2 regions of the Alloalcanivorax sp. C16-2 genome follow, and region 2 is predicted to be linked to the other one. Evidence: predicted binding sites of a transcription regulator. Region 2 holds the regulator's gene; the other holds the start of a gene.
The links. The regulator LexA, encoded in region 2, represses DNA repair genes until DNA is damaged. The targets are predictions, from matches to a motif close to TACTGTNTANNTANACAGTA.

Region 1: a site for LexA is predicted at 7,546-7,565, ahead of recN (DNA repair protein RecN). Genes of this name have one in related genera too.

The regions. Positions count from the first base shown of each region.
Region 1 is NZ_JBKFTL010000004.1:19,965-29,391, forward strand. Features, by position in the region: gene carA (glutamine-hydrolyzing carbamoyl-phosphate synthase small subunit) at 52-1,185, opposite strand; gene dapB (4-hydroxy-tetrahydrodipicolinate reductase) at 1,480-2,304, opposite strand; gene dnaJ (molecular chaperone DnaJ) at 2,314-3,438, opposite strand; gene dnaK (molecular chaperone DnaK) at 3,627-5,543, opposite strand; gene grpE (nucleotide exchange factor GrpE) at 5,664-6,248, opposite strand; gene hrcA (heat-inducible transcriptional repressor HrcA) at 6,358-7,407, opposite strand; gene recN (DNA repair protein RecN) at 7,567-9,237, shown strand; gene fur (ferric iron uptake transcriptional regulator) at 9,341-9,427, opposite strand, start outside.
Region 2 is NZ_JBKFTL010000002.1:109,504-118,930, forward strand. Features, by position in the region: gene ACLD02_RS10730 (L,D-transpeptidase) at 1-228, opposite strand, end outside; gene ACLD02_RS10735 (TetR/AcrR family transcriptional regulator) at 323-943, opposite strand; gene ACLD02_RS10740 (hypothetical protein) at 1,049-1,576, opposite strand; gene topA (type I DNA topoisomerase) at 1,581-4,316, opposite strand; gene ACLD02_RS10750 (universal stress protein) at 4,645-5,094, shown strand; gene ACLD02_RS10755 (cyclic nucleotide-binding domain-containing protein) at 5,188-5,841, opposite strand; gene lexA (transcriptional repressor LexA) at 5,999-6,613, shown strand; gene ACLD02_RS10765 (DUF1499 domain-containing protein) at 6,714-7,106, shown strand; gene ACLD02_RS10770 (TatD family hydrolase) at 7,103-7,912, shown strand; gene ACLD02_RS10775 (IMPACT family protein) at 7,909-8,511, opposite strand; gene ACLD02_RS10780 (quinone oxidoreductase family protein) at 8,508-9,427, opposite strand, start outside.

The DNA of each region.
Region 1 (9,427 bases), on a different contig from region 2:
GTCAGGCGTTGATTCTTTCCAGGGGTCCGGCGCGCGCGGCGCCGGACGCTCTCAGCGGGCCCCGTGGGCCTCCATCAGCTCGATGAAATGATCGAACAACGGCGCGCAATCGTGCGGGCCTGGGCTCGCTTCCGGGTGCCCCTGGAAGCTGAACGCCGGCACGTCGGTACGGTGAATGCCCTGCAGGGTGCCGTCGAACAGGGACACATGGGTCACCTTGACGTTGTCCGGCAGGGTATCGGCGTCCACCGCGAACCCGTGGTTCTGACTGGTGATCATCACGGTGCCGTCCTCCAGGTTCTTGACCGGGTGGTTGGCGCCATGGTGGCCGTTCTTCATCTTCATGGTGCGCGCGCCGCTGGCCAGCCCCAGTAACTGGTGGCCCAGGCAGATGCCGAACACCGGCAGGCCGGTGGCGAGGATCTCGCGGATCGCGGCGATGGCGTAATCACACGGCTCCGGGTCACCGGGGCCATTGGCCAGGAACACGCCGTCCGGGTTCATCGCCAGCACTTCCGAGGCCGGGGTTTGCGCCGGCACCACGGTGAGCTTGCAGCCGCGATCGGCGAGCATGCGCAGAATATTGCGCTTGCAGCCATAATCGTAGGCCACCACGTGGAAGCGCGGGTCGCCGCCGGGCCGGTGCCCGGTGGGCCGGTCCCAGGTGCCTTCGGTCCAGGTATAGGTGTCGCGCACGCTGACTTCCCGGGCCAGATCCATGCCCTTGAGGCCGGGGAAGCCCCGGGCGGCGGCCAGCGCCTTCTCTTCATCGATGTCGTCGCCGGCCAGGATGCAGCCGTTCTGAGCACCCTTGTCGCGCAGGATGCGCGTCAGGCGGCGGGTATCGATGTCGGCGATGGCGACGATGTCACGCGCCTTGAGGTAGTCCGGCAGGGACTGCTCGGCCCGCCAACTGCTCACGGTCAGCGTCAGATCGCGGATCACCAGGCCGGCGGCCCAGACGCGGTCGGACTCCTCGTCCTCCGGGTTCACCCCGGTATTGCCAATATGCGGGTAGGTCAGGGTCACGATCTGCTTGGCATAGGACGGATCGGTGAGAATTTCCTGATAGCCTGTCATGGCGGTGTTGAACACCACTTCACCCACGGTTTCACCCGTGGCGCCAATGGCGACGCCCCGAAAGAGGCTACCGTCTTCCAGAGCTAGTATGGCGGGTACCGTCAACGCAACCTCCTGGCGGATAGGGACTTGTGGAGATCGGTGGCGGGGGCCGCGCGCCACCCCGTCCGGGGTTCGCAAAAAAGCGAGATGGATTGCTCCACCTCGCTTTCATGAAACGCGCTCTTGGGCCAGAAGCCCATTTTTCACTCGGCCACCCGCTCGCCCATCTTGGGCAGGCGCCATTTTAGGACGTAACCGCCCTGGTGTCACGTCACACGCCCGTAATCGCGGCGGAAGCCGCTCCTACAAAGAGGTGGCGCCCGCTGTAGGAGCGGCTTTAGCCGCGATCGTGCCGCCTCAGCGGCCCCAGCCGGCGCTGTCGCCGGCCAGACCGAGCACATCCTGCATGTCGTACAGCCCGCGATCGTGCCCGCCCAGCCACAGAGCCGCCCGCACCGCGCCCCGGGCGAAGGACATGCGGCTGGACGCCTTGTGGGTGATTTCCACGCGTTCACCATCGGCGGCGAACAGCACCGTGTGGTCGCCGACGATATCGCCGGCACGGATGGTCTCGAAGCCGATGGTGCGCCGCTCCCGTTCGCCGGTGCGGCCCTCGCGGCCATACACCGCGCACTCCTTGAGATCACGGCCCAGGGTCTGGGCCACCACCTCGCCCATGCGCAGGGCGGTGCCGGAGGGGGCATCGATCTTGTGCCGGTGGTGGGCCTCGATTACCTCGATGTCCACCTCGTCACCGAGCACCGCGGCGGCGGTCTCCAGCAGCTTGAAGCAGAGGTTCACACCGATCGAATAGTTGGGCGCGAAGCAGATGGCGATGTCCTCGCCGGCGGCGCGCAACGAGGCGGTCTGGTGATCATCCAGCCCGGTGGTGCCGATCACCAGCCGGGTGCCGGCGGCCCGGCACACCCCGATATGGCGCGCGGTGGCCTCGGGCACGGTGAAGTCGATGAACACATCCGCGTCGCGAACCACCTTTTCCAGCTCATCCGCCAGGACCACGCCGAGGCGGCCCTGGCCCACCAGTTCACCGGCGTCGACACCGATCAGGCTGGAGCCGGGCACATCCACGGCGGCGGCCAGTTCGGTATCCGGATTGGCCAGCGTGGCCTCCATGAGGATGCGTCCCATGCGCCCGGCGGCGCCAATAATGCCTACTTTCATGATCTTTCCTCAGAGCCCTTCGAAGAAGCGTTTCACGCCCTCGAACCAACTGGTGCGACGCGGATTGTGGCGCTCGCCGCCCTTCTCCAGGGATTCCTGGAAATCGCGCAGCAGGTCTTTCTGTTCGCCGGACAGCTTCACCGGAGTCTCCACCACCACCTTGCAGATCAGATCGCCGGGCGGCCCGCCGCGCACCGGAGTAACCCCCTTGCCACGCAACCGGAACAGCTTGCCGGTCTGGGTTTCCGGCGGCACCTTGAGCTTCACCTGGCCATTCAGGGTGGGCACCTCCAACTCGCCACCCAGGGCGGCATCAACGAAACTGAGCGGCACGTCCACGTGCAGGTTCTCGCCGTCGCGCTTGAAGATGTCGTGCTCGCGCACCGCCACCTGCACGTACAGGTCCCCCGGGGGCGCCCCGTTCATGCCGGCTTCGCCCTTGCCTGCCAGGCGGATGCGGTCGCCGGTGTCGACGCCGGCGGGAATTTTCACCGACAGGGTACGGGTGGTCTGCACCCGGCCCTGGCCACCGCAGTTTCCGCACGGGTTTTCCACCACCTTGCCCTCGCCGTGACAGGTGGGGCAGGCCTGTTGCACCGTGAAGAAACCCTGCTGCATGCGCACCTGGCCCATGCCATTACAGGTCGGGCAGGTGACCGGCTGCTCGCCGGCCTGGGCACCACTGCCGTCGCAAACTTCACAGGTATCCCAGCTGGGCACGCGGATTTGTTCCTCGCAGCCGCGTACCGCCTGTTCCAGGGTCAGCTCCAGGGTGTAGCGCAGGTCGGCGCCACGGGCCGGGCCGCGACGACCGCCGCCGAAGATATCACCGAAGATGTCCCCGAAAATATCGCCGAAACCGCCACCGCCGAAACCGCCGGCGCCACCGCCGCCGAAGCCACCCTGGCCGTTGACGCCGGCATGGCCGAACTGATCGTAGGCGGCGCGTTTCTGCTCGTCGGCGAGCACTTCGTAGGCTTCCTTTGCCTCCTTGAACTTGGCCACCGCCTCCTGGTCATCCGGATTGCGATCCGGATGGTACTTCATCGCCAGGCGACGATAGGCTTTTTTCAGATCCTGCTGGCTGGCGTCCTTGGCCACACCCAGCACGTCATAATAATCGCGTTTGGACATAGAAATTCAACTTGCCGTGAAGCAGAAACGCCGGCACTTTATGCCGGCGATAAATATGCTCTGACGCCAGACGCCAGACGCCAGACGCCAGACGCCAGACGCCAGACGCCAGACGCCAGACGCCAGACGCTCAGTATCGGGACTTAGCATTCGGCGTCCAGCGTCGAGCGTCCGGCGTCAGGCTTTCCTCACTTCTTCTTGTCGTCGTCGACTTCCTCGAATTCAGCGTCGACCACGTCATCGCCGGAGGCCTTCTGCTGATCACCGGCGCCGGCTTCGGCCTGCTGGGCTTCGGCGTACATCTTCTGCGCCAGGGCCCCGGACGCCTCGGTGAGCGCCTTGGTCTTGGCCTCGATGTCGTCCTTGTCGCTACCCTTGAGGGCCTCTTCCAGCTCGGCGATGGCCTTGTTGATGGCCTCTTTCTCTTCCTCGCTGGCCTTGTCGCCGGCTTCTTCCAGGGTCTTGCGGGTGGCGTGCACCAGGTGGTCGCCCTGGTTGCGCGCCTGCACCAGCTCCTCGAACTTCTTGTCCTCGTCGGCGTGGGCCTCGGCGTCCTTGACCATTTGATCGACTTCATCATCGGACAGGCCGGAGGAAGCCTTGATCTGAATGGTCTGTTCCTTGCCGGTGGCCTTGTCCTTGGCGCCCACATGCAGGATGCCGTTGGCGTCGATGTCGAAGGTTACCTCGATCTGCGGCACGCCACGCGGCGCCGGCGGAATGTCCTCCAGGTTGAACTGCCCCAGGGACTTGTTCTGGGCCGCCTGCTTGCGCTCGCCCTGCAGCACGTGCACGGTCACCGCGGTCTGGTTGTCCTCGGCGGTGGAGAACACCTGCGACGCGTTGGTCGGGATCGTGGTGTTCTTCTCGATCAGCGGCGTCATCACGCCACCCATGGTCTCGATGCCCAGGGTCAGCGGGGTCACGTCGAGCAGCAGCACGTCCTTCACGTCGCCGGACAGTACCGCGCCCTGGATAGCAGCACCGATGGCCACGGCTTCGTCCGGGTTGACGTCCTTGCGGGCGTCCTTACCGAAGAACTCGGCCACTTTCTTCTGCACCATGGGCATGCGGGTCTGGCCGCCCACCAGGATCACGTCGGTGATGTCGGAGGCTTTCACGCCGGCATCGCTGAGCGCGGTCTTGCACGGCTCCAGGGAGCGGGTCACCAGCTGCTCGACCAGGGATTCCAGCTTGGCCCGGGTCACTTTCACCACCAGGTGCTTGGGACCGGTCTGATCGGCGGTGATGTAAGGCAGGTTGACCTCGGTCTGTTCCGCGGAGGAAAGCTCGATCTTGGCTTTCTCGGCGGCTTCCTTGAGGCGCTGCATGGCCAGGGCGTCGCCACCCAGATCAATGCCGGAGTCCTTTTTGAACTCATCCGCCAGGTAGTTGATGATCGCCAGGTCGAAGTCCTCGCCACCCAGGAAGGTGTCACCGTTGGTGGCCAGCACCTCGAACTGATGCTCACCGTCCACCTCGGCGATCTCGATGATGGAGATGTCGAAGGTACCGCCACCCAGGTCGTAGACCGCGATGGTGCGATCACCGCCTTTCTTGTCCAGACCATAGGCCAGGGCCGCGGCGGTGGGCTCGTTGATGATGCGCTTGACCTCGAGGCCGGCGATGCGCCCGGCATCCTTGGTGGCCTGACGCTGGGAGTCGTTGAAGTAGGCGGGCACGGTGATCACCGCCTCGGTGACTTCCTCGCCCAGATAGTCTTCCGCGGTCTTCTTCATTTTCTTGAGGACCTGCGCGGAGATCTGCGGCGGCGCCATCTTCTCGCCCTTCACTTCCACCCAGGCGTCACCGTTGTCGGCCTTGGTGATCTTGTAGGGCACCATTTTGATGTCCTTCTGCACCACGTCGTCTTCGAAACGACGACCGATCAGACGCTTGACCGCGTACAGGGTGTTGGTGGGGTTGGTCACCGCCTGACGCTTGGCGGCCTGACCGACGAGGATCTCATTGTCCTCGGTGTAGGCGATGATGGACGGCGTGGTGCGCGCGCCCTCGGCGTTCTCGATGACCTTGGTTTTGTCCCCTTCCATGACAGCGACACAGCTGTTGGTGGTGCCAAGGTCGATACCAATGATCTTACCCATAATGCTCCATTCTCCTTCACACGGTCCGGACCCCGAATGGCCGCCCGGACAGCTGAACCTTAATGACCTGCCAGCTATATGGCGGCTGGCGGTGGCTTTTCAAGAGAGGCGCCGCGCGCCTTATTCGGCCTTGCTGACCACCACCCGGGCCGGGCGGATCAGGCGACCGTTGAGCTGATACCCCTTCTCCAGCACCTCGATCACGGTGTTGGGCTCGGCATTGGGTGCCGGCACCATGGTCATCGCTTCGTGGTGCTCCGGGTTGAAGGGCTGCCCCTGAGGATCGATCTGCTCGAGGTTGTATTTGGCGAACACATCGAGCAGCACCTTGAGGGTCAGTTCGAGCCCCTCGCGGGCGGGCTTGAGCGCCTCGTCCTCGGGGTTCAGCGTGGCCAGGCCCCGCTCCAGGCTGTCCGCCACGGTGAGCACATCGGCGGCGAACTTCTCCAGCGCGAACTTGTGAGCACTCTCCACATCGCGCTCGGCGCGGCGGCGCACATTCTGAATTTCCGCCTGGGCACGCAGGTCGGCCTCGGCCAGCGCCTTTTCCACGCGGGCGAGCCGATCGCGGGTTTCCGCCAGCTCGTCCTCGACGCCGTTGCCGTCCTGCTGCCCGGACGCCACCTGTTCGGCTTCCGCCTCGGGGCGGGCACCTTCGTTGATTTCGGCCTCGTCGGCCGGCTGTTTTTTGTCCTGTTCGCTCATATCCACTCCAGACATCCCGAATTCTGGGAAAGCGGGCAAAGATATGGGAACGCCGGGGAGGGATTCAAGGGCGACGACGACGCGCGCGCCGGAACCGCCGAGTCACGGCCTACAATTGGGTAAGCGCGGCGGAGAGGATGCGGGCGGTGATGTCCACGGTGGGAATCACCTTCTCATAGTCCATGCGGGTGGGACCGACCACCGCCAGCACCCCCATGGGACCGTTGTCCACCCGGTACGGAGCGGACACCAGGGAATATTCCTCGAACGGCTGGTAGCCGGATTCGCGGCCGATGAATATCTGCACGCCGTCCGCCTTCATGCTGCGTTCCAGCAAATGCAGAATGTCACGCTTTCGATTGAACGCATCGAACAGGTCGCGCAGCTTGTCGATGCTGTCCAGCCCGGCACTGTCGATCAGATTGGACTCACCGGACACCACATAGTCGGAGTCCTCACGCTCCGGGCGCAGCGCCTTGCCGGCCACGTCCAGAGTGGTCTGCATCATTTCATCGAGCTGCGCGCGATCCGCCTCCATGGTGCTGAGCAGGCCTTCACAGATACCGTCCAGATCGCAGCCGGCGTAGGTCTGGTTGATGTAGTTGGCGGCCTGACGCAACTCCACCTCATCGTATTCCCGGCTGGTCTGGATGATGCGGTTCTGCACCTCGGAGCGGTTCACCACCAGCACCACCAGCACCCGCTGGCCGGATAACGGCAGGAATTCCACCTGGCGCAAGGTGGTGACCTGACGGCGCGGCACCGCCACCAGCCCGGCCATGCGGGTCAACTCCGCCAGGGTTCGCGAAGCCTGGGACACCAGCGCCTGGGGAGATTGATCCGGCGCCAGCATGCGCCGCAGTTCATCGCGCAGGCGGGCGTTGTCCGGCCGCTCCATGGTGCTGGAGGCAAGCAGGGTGTCCACGTAAAGCCGATAGCCCAACTCGGTGGGAACCCGGCCGGCGGAGGTGTGCGGGCTGGCCAGCAAGCCCATTTCCTCCAGCTCGGCCATGATGTTGCGGATGGTGGCCGGGCTCACGCTGAGGCCGCTGCCGGCCGCCAGGGTCTTGGAGCCCACGGGTTGCCCGTGACGGATATGGCGCTCCACCAGGGTCATCAACAACCGTTGCTTGCGTTCGTTCAGTTCCAGCCTGGACATATACTTCAAATACCAAGAAAGACGACTCAGTATAGCCTGATTCCCGGCGCCCATTTTCGGCGTCCGGCGGCGGCGCCGTCCAGTGCCCCGGGACAGGGGCTTACACTGGCGGCGGGAATGCCCTAACATCCTCACAACTACTGGCCAGAAGGACAGTCCATGCTGACCCATCTCAGTGTTCGCCACTTCGCCACCGTGGACCAGCTGGAGCTGGAACCCGAGGGCGGCCTGACCGTGATCAGCGGCGAGACCGGTGCCGGCAAATCGGTGCTCATCGACGCCCTGTCGCTGACCCTGGGGGAAAGGGCGGACAGCGCCGTGGTGCGCCCCGGCTGCGAACGCGCCGAGGTGCTGGCCACCTTTCACCTGGGCGACAACCCGGCGGCCCGTGCCTGGCTCGCCGAGCGCGAGCTGGACGACGGCGACGAATGCCTGCTGCGCCGCACGGTACGCGCCGATGGTCGCTCCCGCGCCTACATCAACGGCACCCCCACGCCACTCACCGAGGTGCGCGACCTGGGCGAACACCTGATCAGCATCCACAGCCAGCACGAACACCAGGCCCTGCTTCGCAAGGAAACCCACCGCGCCCTGCTCGACAACCTGGCCGAAGCCGGAGACCTTGCCACCAGGGTACGTGAGCGCTGGCGCGAGTGGCAGGCCGCCCGGCGCGCCCATGACGACGCTCTGGCCAGCGCCCGGGAGCAAACCGAGCGGCAGGAGCTGCTGCGCTTCCAGCTCGAGGAACTGGATGCCCTGGCTCTGGCCGAGGGCGAGCTGCCGGAGCTGGAGCAGGAACAGCAGCGCCTGGGCAACGCCGACGCCCTGATCCGCCTGTGCCAGCAGGCGGTCACCGCCCTTTACGACGGCGAGGACGGCACCGTCAACGACCACCTGGGCCAGGTCAGCCACTGGGTGGAGGAAGCCCGCGCCAGCGACGACGCCCTGGCCGGCGTGTTCGATACCGTGGAATCCGCCCGCCTGCAGGTGGAGGCCGCCGCCGAGGACCTGCGTCACTACCTGGAGAGGCTGGACCTGGACCCGGAACGGCTCAATCACGTGGAAGAGCGGCTCGGCCAGGCCTACACCCTGGCCCGCAAGCACCGCCTGCGCCCGGAGGAACTGGTGGAACACCACCAGCGCCTGGCCGAGGAAGCGGACACCCTGGAACATTTCGACGAACACCTGGAAGCCCTCGCCGCCACCGAGCAAAAGGCCCGCGACGCCTACATGAAACAGGCCCAGGCGCTGGGCCGGCGACGCCGCGACGCCGCCGGCATACTGACCCGCGACGTGCTCAAGCAACTCAAGGCCCTGGGCATGAAGGCCGCCCGCCTGGAAGCGGTGGTCGAGGAAAGCAAACCGGGACCGGACGGGCTCGAGGAGGTGGAATTCCGCTTTTCCGCCAACCCGGGCCAGCCGCCGCGCGCCCTGGCCAAGGTGGCCTCCGGCGGCGAGCTGTCCCGGGTGAGTCTGGCGATCCAGGTGATCTGCGCGCGCAACCTGACCGTGCCCAGCCTGGTGTTCGACGAAGTGGACGTGGGCGTGGGCGGCGGGGTCGCCGAGATCGTCGGTCGGCTGCTGCGCGAACTGGGTGATCACGCCCAGGTACTGTGCATCACCCACCAGCCCCAGGTGGCCGCCCAGGGCCACCAGCACTGGCAGGTGCACAAACTGCAGGGCAAGGACAGCACCCGCACCCGCATTCAGCCCCTGGCGGAAACCGCCCGGGTGGAGGAAGTGGCGCGCATGCTCGGCGGCGTGGAAATCACCGAATCCACCCTGGCCCATGCCCGGGAAATGCTCGACAAGGGCCAGCGGGTCGCCTGAACGCACGACGCCCGGATGCCTGACGGCAACCCGGGCGGGGTGTTTCATGGGGCTGGCGGCGCGTCCCGGCGGATGCCGCGACGCAGGCTGGCGGGAAGGCGGCTTACTTCTTGCCGCCCTTGGGCTTCACATAAAGCACCAGGGAGTGGTCGACGATCTCGTAACCGTGCTCCTCGGCGATGCGGTGCTG
Region 2 (9,427 bases):
CCGCGCCGGATCATGAATTTCGCCGTGGAAGCGGCGGCCCTGGAACACGGCGCCCTCCGGCAGGCCGGCGCCAAAGCGCGCGCGCACCAGGTGGCGACCCAGTGGCGTGGCGTTGCTGCCGCACCGGTTGCCGGCGCCGGCGGCGGCGGTGGAAACCGGGAACAGGTGTCTTTCGGCTCCGTCCTGGAGCGTCAGGGTCTGGTCGGAGAGGGATACGGTAATCAGCATGACGAAACGATACAGCAATCCCGGCCATCGCGGGAACGGCAAACCCCCGAACGTCGGGCAGGACCTTGTAGGAGCGGCCGGGCGGCGTACCGCTTCAGCCGCGAATGCCGCCCACTACGAACGGCAGCAATTGCTGGGTGATGCGGGCGGCGGTGATGTCGGTGTTGAAGTCCTTCTTGCTGATGGTCTGCAGCGACTCCATGCCCGACAGGGTGAAGATCACCGCGCCCAGGCAGAAATGCACGCGCAGGAACAACTCCAGGGACGGCACCTCGGGCACGGCGGCGTGCAGCAACGCCAGGAAGCGCCGGAACACGGCGCCGTAGTGCTCGCGCAGGTAGGCGCGCAGATGGTCCTGGGGCTGGCTGTAGGCCTGGCCGGCGAGGCGGAAGAAGATGATCGCCCGGCGTGTTTCATCGCCGTGGGAGCCCAGCGCCAGCCGGGAGGCCAGACCGAACAGCTTTTCCAGATCGACACCGCCGGCCTGCTCCAGCTCCTGCAGCTTGGCGTCCAGGGCGAGGCAGAACGGCGTCAGGTAGCGCTCGAACACCGCCTGGATCAGCGCTTCCTTGGACCCGAAGTGGTAATTGACCGCCGCCAGGTTGACCCGGGCCTTGCTGGTGATGGCGCGCAGGCTGGTCTCGGCGAAGCCTTTCTGGGCGAACAGGATTTCCGCCGCATCCAGGATGCGCTCAACGGTATCGGACTGGGACATGAGGCCTCGCGCTGGTGGACAAGCGTTTTAAACATACGTTTGGCCGATACGGGCGTCAAGCGGGGGTGATCGCGGGCCTTGGCATCGCGACTGAAGCGGGCCCTGCTACCACTCTTCCATGTAGGCGGCGCATTGTTCGACCAGCTCCCCGACCCGGGCGGCGGCCCCGTCCAGGCGTTGCCGGTCGCCGCTGGCCAGGGGCGCGTACGGGTCCTCGGCGCGGATCGCCAGGGCGTCCCGTTCCTCCGGCGGCGTGGGACGCCGGGCCAGGCCGGCGGCGCCGACGGCGGCGCGCATTTCCTGATCCAGCCAACACACCGGGTCGGAACGGTTGGCGCGGGCCTGGGCGAGCAGGCTCATTTCCGGCGCCTGGATGCCGGCGTCACGGAACGCCTGCTCCAGGGCCGCCAGGCTGATGAGGTCCTCGTAGCCGGGTACCCGGTAGCTCTTGGCGGCCTGGCGGGCGATGCCCACCAGCACCGAATAAAGGTGGAAGACGGCGCCGCCGCGCAGCGCCAGGCGCGGGCCGGCGGCGCCGTCCGGGTCGGCGTCCAGGGCCTTGAGCAGGCTGCGGGCAAAGAACAGCCGCTCGCGAAGGCCGCTGATTTCGCTTTCTCGGACCATTCGGGACATGGGGTCAGCTCTTCCTGGCGGCGGCTTTTTTCTTCGCCGCGGCCTTTTTCTTCTTGGCCGCGGCTTTTTTCTTGGGCGCGGTTTTCTTCTCTTCCTGTTCCCAGCGACCGTCGCGGTAGAAGGCGTACCAGCCGGTGGGCTTGCCGTCTTCCTCGGTCATCACGTACTGCTCCTTGGCCTTGCGGCTGTAGCGCAATACCGCCTTGCGGCCCTTGGAGTCCTCCGCCGGGGCGTCCGCCAGGTATTTGTGCTTGGGGTCCAGCTTGTCGGCGACGGTCTGGATCTCCTCGATCAGCGGCGCCCGGGTTTCCCGGTTCTTGGGAAACTGGCTGGCGGCCAGGAACAGGCCGGAGGCACCGTCGCGCAGCAGGTAGTGGTCGTCCACCTTCTCGCATTGCAGGTGCGGCATGGGGATCGGGTCGGCGCGGGGCGGCGCCGGCTCGCCGTTCTTGAGCAGCTTGCGGGTGTTGCCACAATCGTCGTTGGTGCACTTGAAGAACTTGCCGAAGCGGCCGGTGCGCAACTGCATCTCGCTACCGCACTTCTCGCACTCCAGGGTCGGGCCGTCATAGCCCTTGATGCGGAATTCGCCCTGCTCCACCACATAGCCATCGCAGTCCGGGTTGTTGCCGCAGACGTGCAGCTTGCGCTTTTCGTCGATGAGGAAGGATTCCATCGCCGTGCCACACTTGGGGCAGCGCTTTTTGCGGCGCAGCTCGTTGGTTTCCGCCTCTTCGTCGTCGGCGTTGACCGCCTCGGCTTCCTCGCCGGGCAGCAGGTTGAGGGTCGCCGTGCAACGTTCCTTGGGCGGCAGGCTGTAACCGGAACACCCCAGGAAAACGCCGGTGGAACCGGTACGGATCTGCATCGGGCGGCCGCATTTGGGGCACTCGATGTCGGTGTCGGTGGGCAGGTTGGCACGCATGCCACCCTTGGCCTGCTTGCCACTGCCCTCGCCCTGGGCGGCCTCCAGCTTGGCCAGGAAATCCCGGTAGAACTCGTCGAGCACGTCGCGCCAGTGGCGCTTGCCCTCGGCGACCTGGTCCAGGGTTTCTTCCATCTGGGCGGTGAAGTTGTAGTCCATCAGGTCCGGGAAGCTCTCCGCCAGCCGGTCGGTGACGATGTCGCCCATTTTCTCGGCATAGAAACGCCGGTTCTCCTGGCGCACGTAGCCCCGGTCCTGGATGGTGGAGATGATCGCCGCGTAGGTGGACGGGCGGCCAATGCCGCGTTTTTCCAGCTCCTTGACCAGGCTCGCCTCGGTGTAGCGGGCCGGCGGCTTGGTGAAGTGCTGGGTGGCGTCGATGTCGTCCACGGCGAGCACGTCGCCCTGCTTGAGATCGGGCAGCTCGGTGTCTTCCTGGCCCTTGCGCGAGGCCTGGGGCTGGATGCGGGTCCAGCCGTCGAATTTCATGATGCGACCGCGAGCCTTCAGCTCGTAGCCATCCGCCTCGGCGGTGATGGTGGTGCTCAGGTACTCCGCCGGCGGCATCTGGCAAGCGATGAACTGGCGACGGATCAGCTCGTAGAGACGCTGGGCATCGCGCTCCATGTCCTTGAGGGCGCTGGCTTCGCGTTTCACGTCCGAGGGGCGGATTGCCTCGTGGGCCTCCTGGGCGCCATCGCGGCTGGAGTAACGGTTCGGCTTCTCGGGCAGGTATTTACCGCCCAGCTTGTCGTCGATCCAGGCGCGGCAGTCGTTGACGGCGTCGGCGCTCAGGTTGGTGGAGTCGGTCCGCATGTAGGTGATGTGACCGGCCTCGTAGAGGCGCTGGGCCATCATCATGGTCTTCTTCACCCCGAAGCCCAGGCGAGTGCTGGCCGCCTGCTGCAGGGTGGAGGTGATGAACGGCGCCGGCGGTTTGGAACGGGTGGGCCGCTCCTCGCGCTGGGTGATGGTGAGCTGGCCGGCGGCCTTCAGGGCGGCGCGGTGCTTCTCGGCGTCGTCGCCGTTGTTGGGGCGGAAGTTCTCGCCGTTATGGCGGGTCACCTGCAGGCGGATCTCGTCGCTGGCTTTCGCCTGGCTGTGGGTGTCCGCGTGCAGCTCCCAGAATTCCTCGGGCACGAAGGCGCGGATTTCCCGCTCGCGCTCCACCACCAGCTCCACGGCCACGGACTGCACCCGGCCGGCGGACAGGCCCCGGGCGATCTTTTCCCACAGCAGCGGCGAGATCATGAAACCCACCACCCGGTCCAGGAAGCGGCGCGCCTGCTGGGCTTCCACCCGGCTCATGTCCAGCTTGCCGGGTTCCTCGAAGGCGGCCTGAATGGCCTTCTTGGTGATTTCGTTGAACACCACCCGGTCGAAGCGCTGGTCGTCGCCGCCGATCACTTCCCGCAGGTGCCAGGCAATGGCCTCCCCTTCGCGGTCCAAGTCAGTGGCGAGGTAGATGCGGTCGGCGTTGGCGGCCAGACGCTTGAGCTCGTCGATGACCTTTTCCTTGCCGGGCAGGATTTCATAGTGGGCGTCCCAGTCGTGGTCCGGGTCCACCCCCATGCGGTTGATCAGCTGGGCCTGGGCCTTCTTCTTTTTATAGGCTTCCCGTTCTTCCTTGGGCAGTGACCGGGTATAGGCGGCCTCCTTGGCACGCTCCTTGGGCGTGGTCTTCTTGGCGCCGCCGCTCACCGGCAGGTCGCGCACGTGGCCAACGCTGGACTTGACCACGAAGTCGTCGCCCAGATAGCGGTTGATGGTCTTCGCCTTGGCCGGCGACTCCACGATTACAAGGGACTTACCCATTCGTTGCTCACCCGATCATGCTACGGATACTCAAAAGAAACCTCCGATGCCTGCCCGCCGCGCCGGGATCGCCGTGCGCCGGGGCGCCGTCGGAGGTTCGCCGGGGACGTTTGCGACCCCCGGCGGGCGCCTATTTAGACAGCGCCGGTATTGTCCGGTCAAGCGCCGACGCGGCGCGGCGCCGGCGGCGACACCCCACCACGGCCCGGGCCGGCGGTGGCCAAAGCCCCGTGCGACAAGGCTTTGCGCGCTTCGACGAGGTGGGCTGGCGGGGCGCCGCGAGGCGGTTATACTGAGGCCCTTACAACGAGCCGCTGGAGGAAATACCGTGACCGCACCCTACCGCAAGGTCCTGGTGGCCATAGATTGCAGCGATGAATCCGCCGAGGTGCTGGCCCGCGCCGCCGGCGTCATCGAGGGCACCGAGGGGGAACTGCATCTGATCCATGTGATCGAGCCGCTGGCCCTGGCCTACGGCGCCGATGTGCCCATGGACGTCACCGATCTGCAGAGCGGCCTGGTGAAACAGGCCCAGGAAACCGCCTGCAAGTACGCGCGCCAGTACCAGGTGCCCAAGGAACGGGTGCACGTGGAGCTGGGCTCCATCGAGAAGACCATCGTCGACAAGGCGGACACCCTGGGCGCCGACCTGATCGTGGTGGGCAGCCACACCCGCAGCGGCCTGGCACTGCTGCTGGGCTCCACCGCCCGGGGGCTGGTGCCCGGCGCCCATTGCGACGTGCTGGCGGTGAAGATGGATCGCAAGAAGAAGGAATAGACCGGCGGCCCGCTCCGCACGGCCCGGGGTGATCGCGGCTGAAGCCGCTCCTACGGGAGCCCCGCCCACCGTAGGAGCGAATCGCGATCACCGTCAGGTGAGCTGGGCGTTGCCAGTGGTGCCCGGCGGGCAGTGATTCCACCGGTAGAGCAGATCGGCCAGCGCCCGGGCCTGCTCGCGCAACGACACCAGCTCCGCCTCGCTGTCCCGCTGGCCGCTGAACACCGGCACCTTGCGCAGGCCCGCCGCCAGGGCCTGGTCCGGGCTCTGCATGCGCCGCACCTCCACCGCCCAGCGGATCTGATGCACCAGCATGTGGAAAAACGCCAACCGCGTGGCCAGACTGTACGGCGTGTCGCGATCGTCGTCGAAATCCTTGAAATCAAGCCTGGCCAGCACCGCCTCACGGGCGGCGTCCGCCACCCGGATGGTGGCGCCCCGGGTCCGGCCCAGCAGCATGGACAGGGTCCCGAACACCTCCCCCGGGGACACGTAGTAGAGCACCGTCGGCGAGTCCTCGTCGCCCAGCACCACCAATTGACCGCGCAGCAGAAAATACAGGGAAGACGGCACCTCCCCGGCGCGGATCACGGTATCGCCAGGGCCCGCCTCGATGATCTCGGTGCGCGCCAGCAGCCGCGCGCGCTGGTCGGCATCGTCGCGGGCCACCTCGTTGAAAAACGGCACCCCGGCGAGCAGCGCCTCCACCCGGTGGTGATCCGAATCCTGCCAGGATGCATGCTTCATGGTTGCTTCCGATCCCCTTGAAAGACCCAATGCTAGGCGCGGCGACCGACAAAAGCGATGCCCGAACGCGTGAAGGGGCTTTTAAAAGTACTGGACATATAATACTGTTCATATTATCAGTATGGGTCATGACGGGCATGGCCCCAAGGAGGACGTTATGAGCAGCACCCTTACCGCACGCCAGCAGCAGGTACTGGACTGCATCCGTGAATCACGCCAGGAAACCGGCATGGCGCCGACCCGCGCCGAAATCGCCGAACGCATGGGGTTCCAGTCCAAGAACGCCGCCTCCGACCATCTGCGTGCCCTGGAGCGTAAAGGCTATATTCGCCTGCACGGCGACCGCTCGCGGGGCATCCAGCTGCTCGAGGCCGCCCTGGAGGCCGAGGACGAGCTGCCGGTGGTCGGCAAGGTGGCCGCCGGTACGCCCATCGAGGCCATCGAGAATGTGGAGCGCACCGTGCCGGTGCCCCAGGGCCTGTTCCGCCAGCGCCCCACCTACCTGCTCAAGGTACAGGGCGACAGCATGGTCGAGGCCGGCATTTTCGACGGCGACCTGATCGCCGTGCGCAAGAGCCAGACCGCCCGTTCCGGGGAGATCGTGGTGGCGCGCATTGACGACGAGGTCACGGTGAAGACGCTAAGACTGAACAAGTCCAGCGCCACCCTGCTGCCGGCCAACGATGCCTATGAGCCGATCCGGGTGCCCGCCGACGAGCTGATGATCGAAGGTATTTTCGTGGGGCTGATTCGTGACCCGAACCGCCATTAACCGTCTCGCCACGGCGTTCGCGCTGAGCCTCGCCCTGGTCGCCTCCGGCTGCCAGAGCGATCCGGCGCCCGCCTCCGGGACGGCCGATAAGAGCCACGCCATGACGGACACTCGTTTGCTTGCTCCCTGTCCATCGTCGCCCAATTGCGTATCCAGCCTGGCCGACGATGACCGCCACCGGGTGGCGCCGCTACCCGGCGCCGGCCACCGTGATGCCAGCCTGGCGCTGCTCAAGGACACCCTGAGCGAGCTGCCCCGCGTGCAGTTCGAAGCGGTGGGGCCGGCGCGAATCCAGGCTCGCTTCACCTCGCGCCTGATGCGTTTCGTGGACGACGTGACCTTCTACGTACACGAGGACGGGGTGATCGAGGTGCGCTCCGCCTCACGGCTGGGTTACTGGGACCTGGGCGCTAACCGGCGCCGGGTGGAGGACCTGCGCGAGCGGCTGAACCGCCGCCTGACACCGGGGGCCGCCCAGGAGCAGGCGTCATGACCGCGCCGCGATGGGCCGACATCGGCGTCAACCTGGGCGACAAACAATTCCGCGATGACACCGACGCGGTGCTTGAGCGCGCCCGCGAGGCCGGTGTCACGCGGTTGCTGCTCACCGGCACCAGCGTGGCGGAATCCCGCCAGGCCCTGAGCCTGTGCCGGGACTACCCGGATCGGGGGCTGCGCGCCACCGCCGGCATTCACCCCCATAACGCCCGCTTTTTCGACGACGATGCCCTGGCGGAGCTGGGTGCCCTGCTGGACGAACCGGAGGTCACCGCCGCCGGCGAAATGGGCCTGGACTTCAACCGCGATTTTTCGCCGCGCCCGGCCCAGGAGAAGGCCTTCGAGGCCCAGTTGGCCCAGGCCGCGGCCCGGGGGCTACCGGTGTTTCTGCATCAGCGGGACGCCCATGACCGTTTTCTGCCAATGCTCAAGGCCTGGCGCGACCGGCTGCCCGCCGCCGTGGTGCATTGCTTCACCGACAACCGCCGGGCGCTGTACGACTACCTGGACCTGGACTGCCACATCGGCATCACCGGCTGGGTGTGCGACGAACGCCGTGGCCGGGAGCTGGCCGGGCTGGTCCCCGACATCCCCGCCTCCCGGCTGCTGGTGGAAACCGACGCCCCCTACCTGCTGCCCCGGGACCTGCCGGAGCCGCCGCCGGTGAAACGCCGCAATGAACCCTGCCTGCTGCCCTGGATCGGCCGGCGGCTGGCCGCCCTGCGCGGCGAGACCCCGGAGGCCCTGGCCGCCCTCACCTTCGCCAACAGCCGGGTATTGTTCGGCGACCAGGGCGACTAAGCCGCCGAGGGGCCTTCCACGATAATGCCCTGGGCGGCGCAGAAGGCTCGCAGCGCCGGCTCGGTGGCATCCGCCACCGTGAGCCGGGCGGTGACCGCCTGCCCGTAGTCCACCGCCTCCAGGCGAGCGCCGTTCTGATCACACCAGTGGCGCAGGGGTTGCTCGTCGGCGAAGCCCAGGGTCAGGGTAAAGGCGCTTTCCGGCACCTGTTCCACCACCTCCATGGCGGACAGCACCGCCTCGGCGGCGCCGGCGTAGGCGCGCACCAGCCCGCCGGCGCCCAGCTTGACGCCGCCGAAGTAGCGGATCACCACCACCATGACGTCGCCCACGCCCTTGTGCTGAATCACGTTGAAGATCGGTTTGCCGGCGGTGCCGGAGGGTTCGCCGTCGTCGTTCATGGCGCCGTGGCCAGAGTTAGGCGCGCCGATCAGCCAGGCGTGGCAGTGGTGGGTAGCGTCCGGGTAGCGGGCGCGGGCCTCGTCGAGCACGCCCTGCCCTTCCTCCCGGCTGCGCACCGGGCGCAACCAGGCGATAAAGCGGCTTTTATTGATCTCGATCTCGCGGTCCACCGGACCGCCTGGCACCGGATAGGTCACGATACCGTGAGCACCACGGCGCCGTGGGTTTTGCGCGCTTCCATGTCCTGGTGGGCGCGGCCCACGTCCTTGAGGTCGTAGATCGCCGGGGCGGCGGGGGCCAGGGTGCCGTCCTGGAGGGCGGCGAAGAACTCGGCGGCGACCTGATCGCGGCGCGCCAGGTCACCAATGTAATGGCCAAGCATGGGGCGGGTGACAGTGAGGGAGGCGGCGGCCAGGCGCGGCATGGCCAGCGGCTCCACCGGCCCGGAGGACTGGCCGAAGTTGACCAGATGACCGCGCGGGGCCAGGCAATCCAGGGAGCCATAGAAGGTGTCCTTGCCCACCGAATCATAGGCCACGTCGACTCCCTTGCCGCCGGCGATTTCCTTCACCGTGCCAGCCACGTCCTGCTGGCGGTACAGGATCACATGGTCGCAGCCGCCGGCGCGGGCCTGCTCGGCCTTGGCGTCGCTGCCCACGGTGCCGATGACGGTGGCGCCGAGGCGGTGGGCCCACTGGCACAGCAACTGGCCGACGCCACCGGCGGCGGCCTGGATCAACAGAGTGTGTTCCGGGCGCAAGGCGAACACGTCGGTCATCAACACCCGGGCGGTGAGCCCGCGCACCATCATGCCCGCCACCAGGGTATCGTCCAGCCCGTCCGGCAGAGGCACCGCGTTGTCGGCCTTGATCAACCGTTCTTCCGCGTAGGCGCCGTAGCCGTGGGCAATGTAGGCGACCCGGTCACCGACCCGGAAGCGATCCACGCCCTCGCCCACCGCCAGCACCTCGCCGGCCCCTTCCAGGCCGGGCACGCCGGGTAGCGGCAGGGTCTGGTAAAGGCCGGAGCGCACATAGATGTCGTGGAAGTTGACGCCCACGGCGGTTTGTTTGAGATGCAGCTCGCCGGGGCCGGGCTCGCCTACCTGGATGG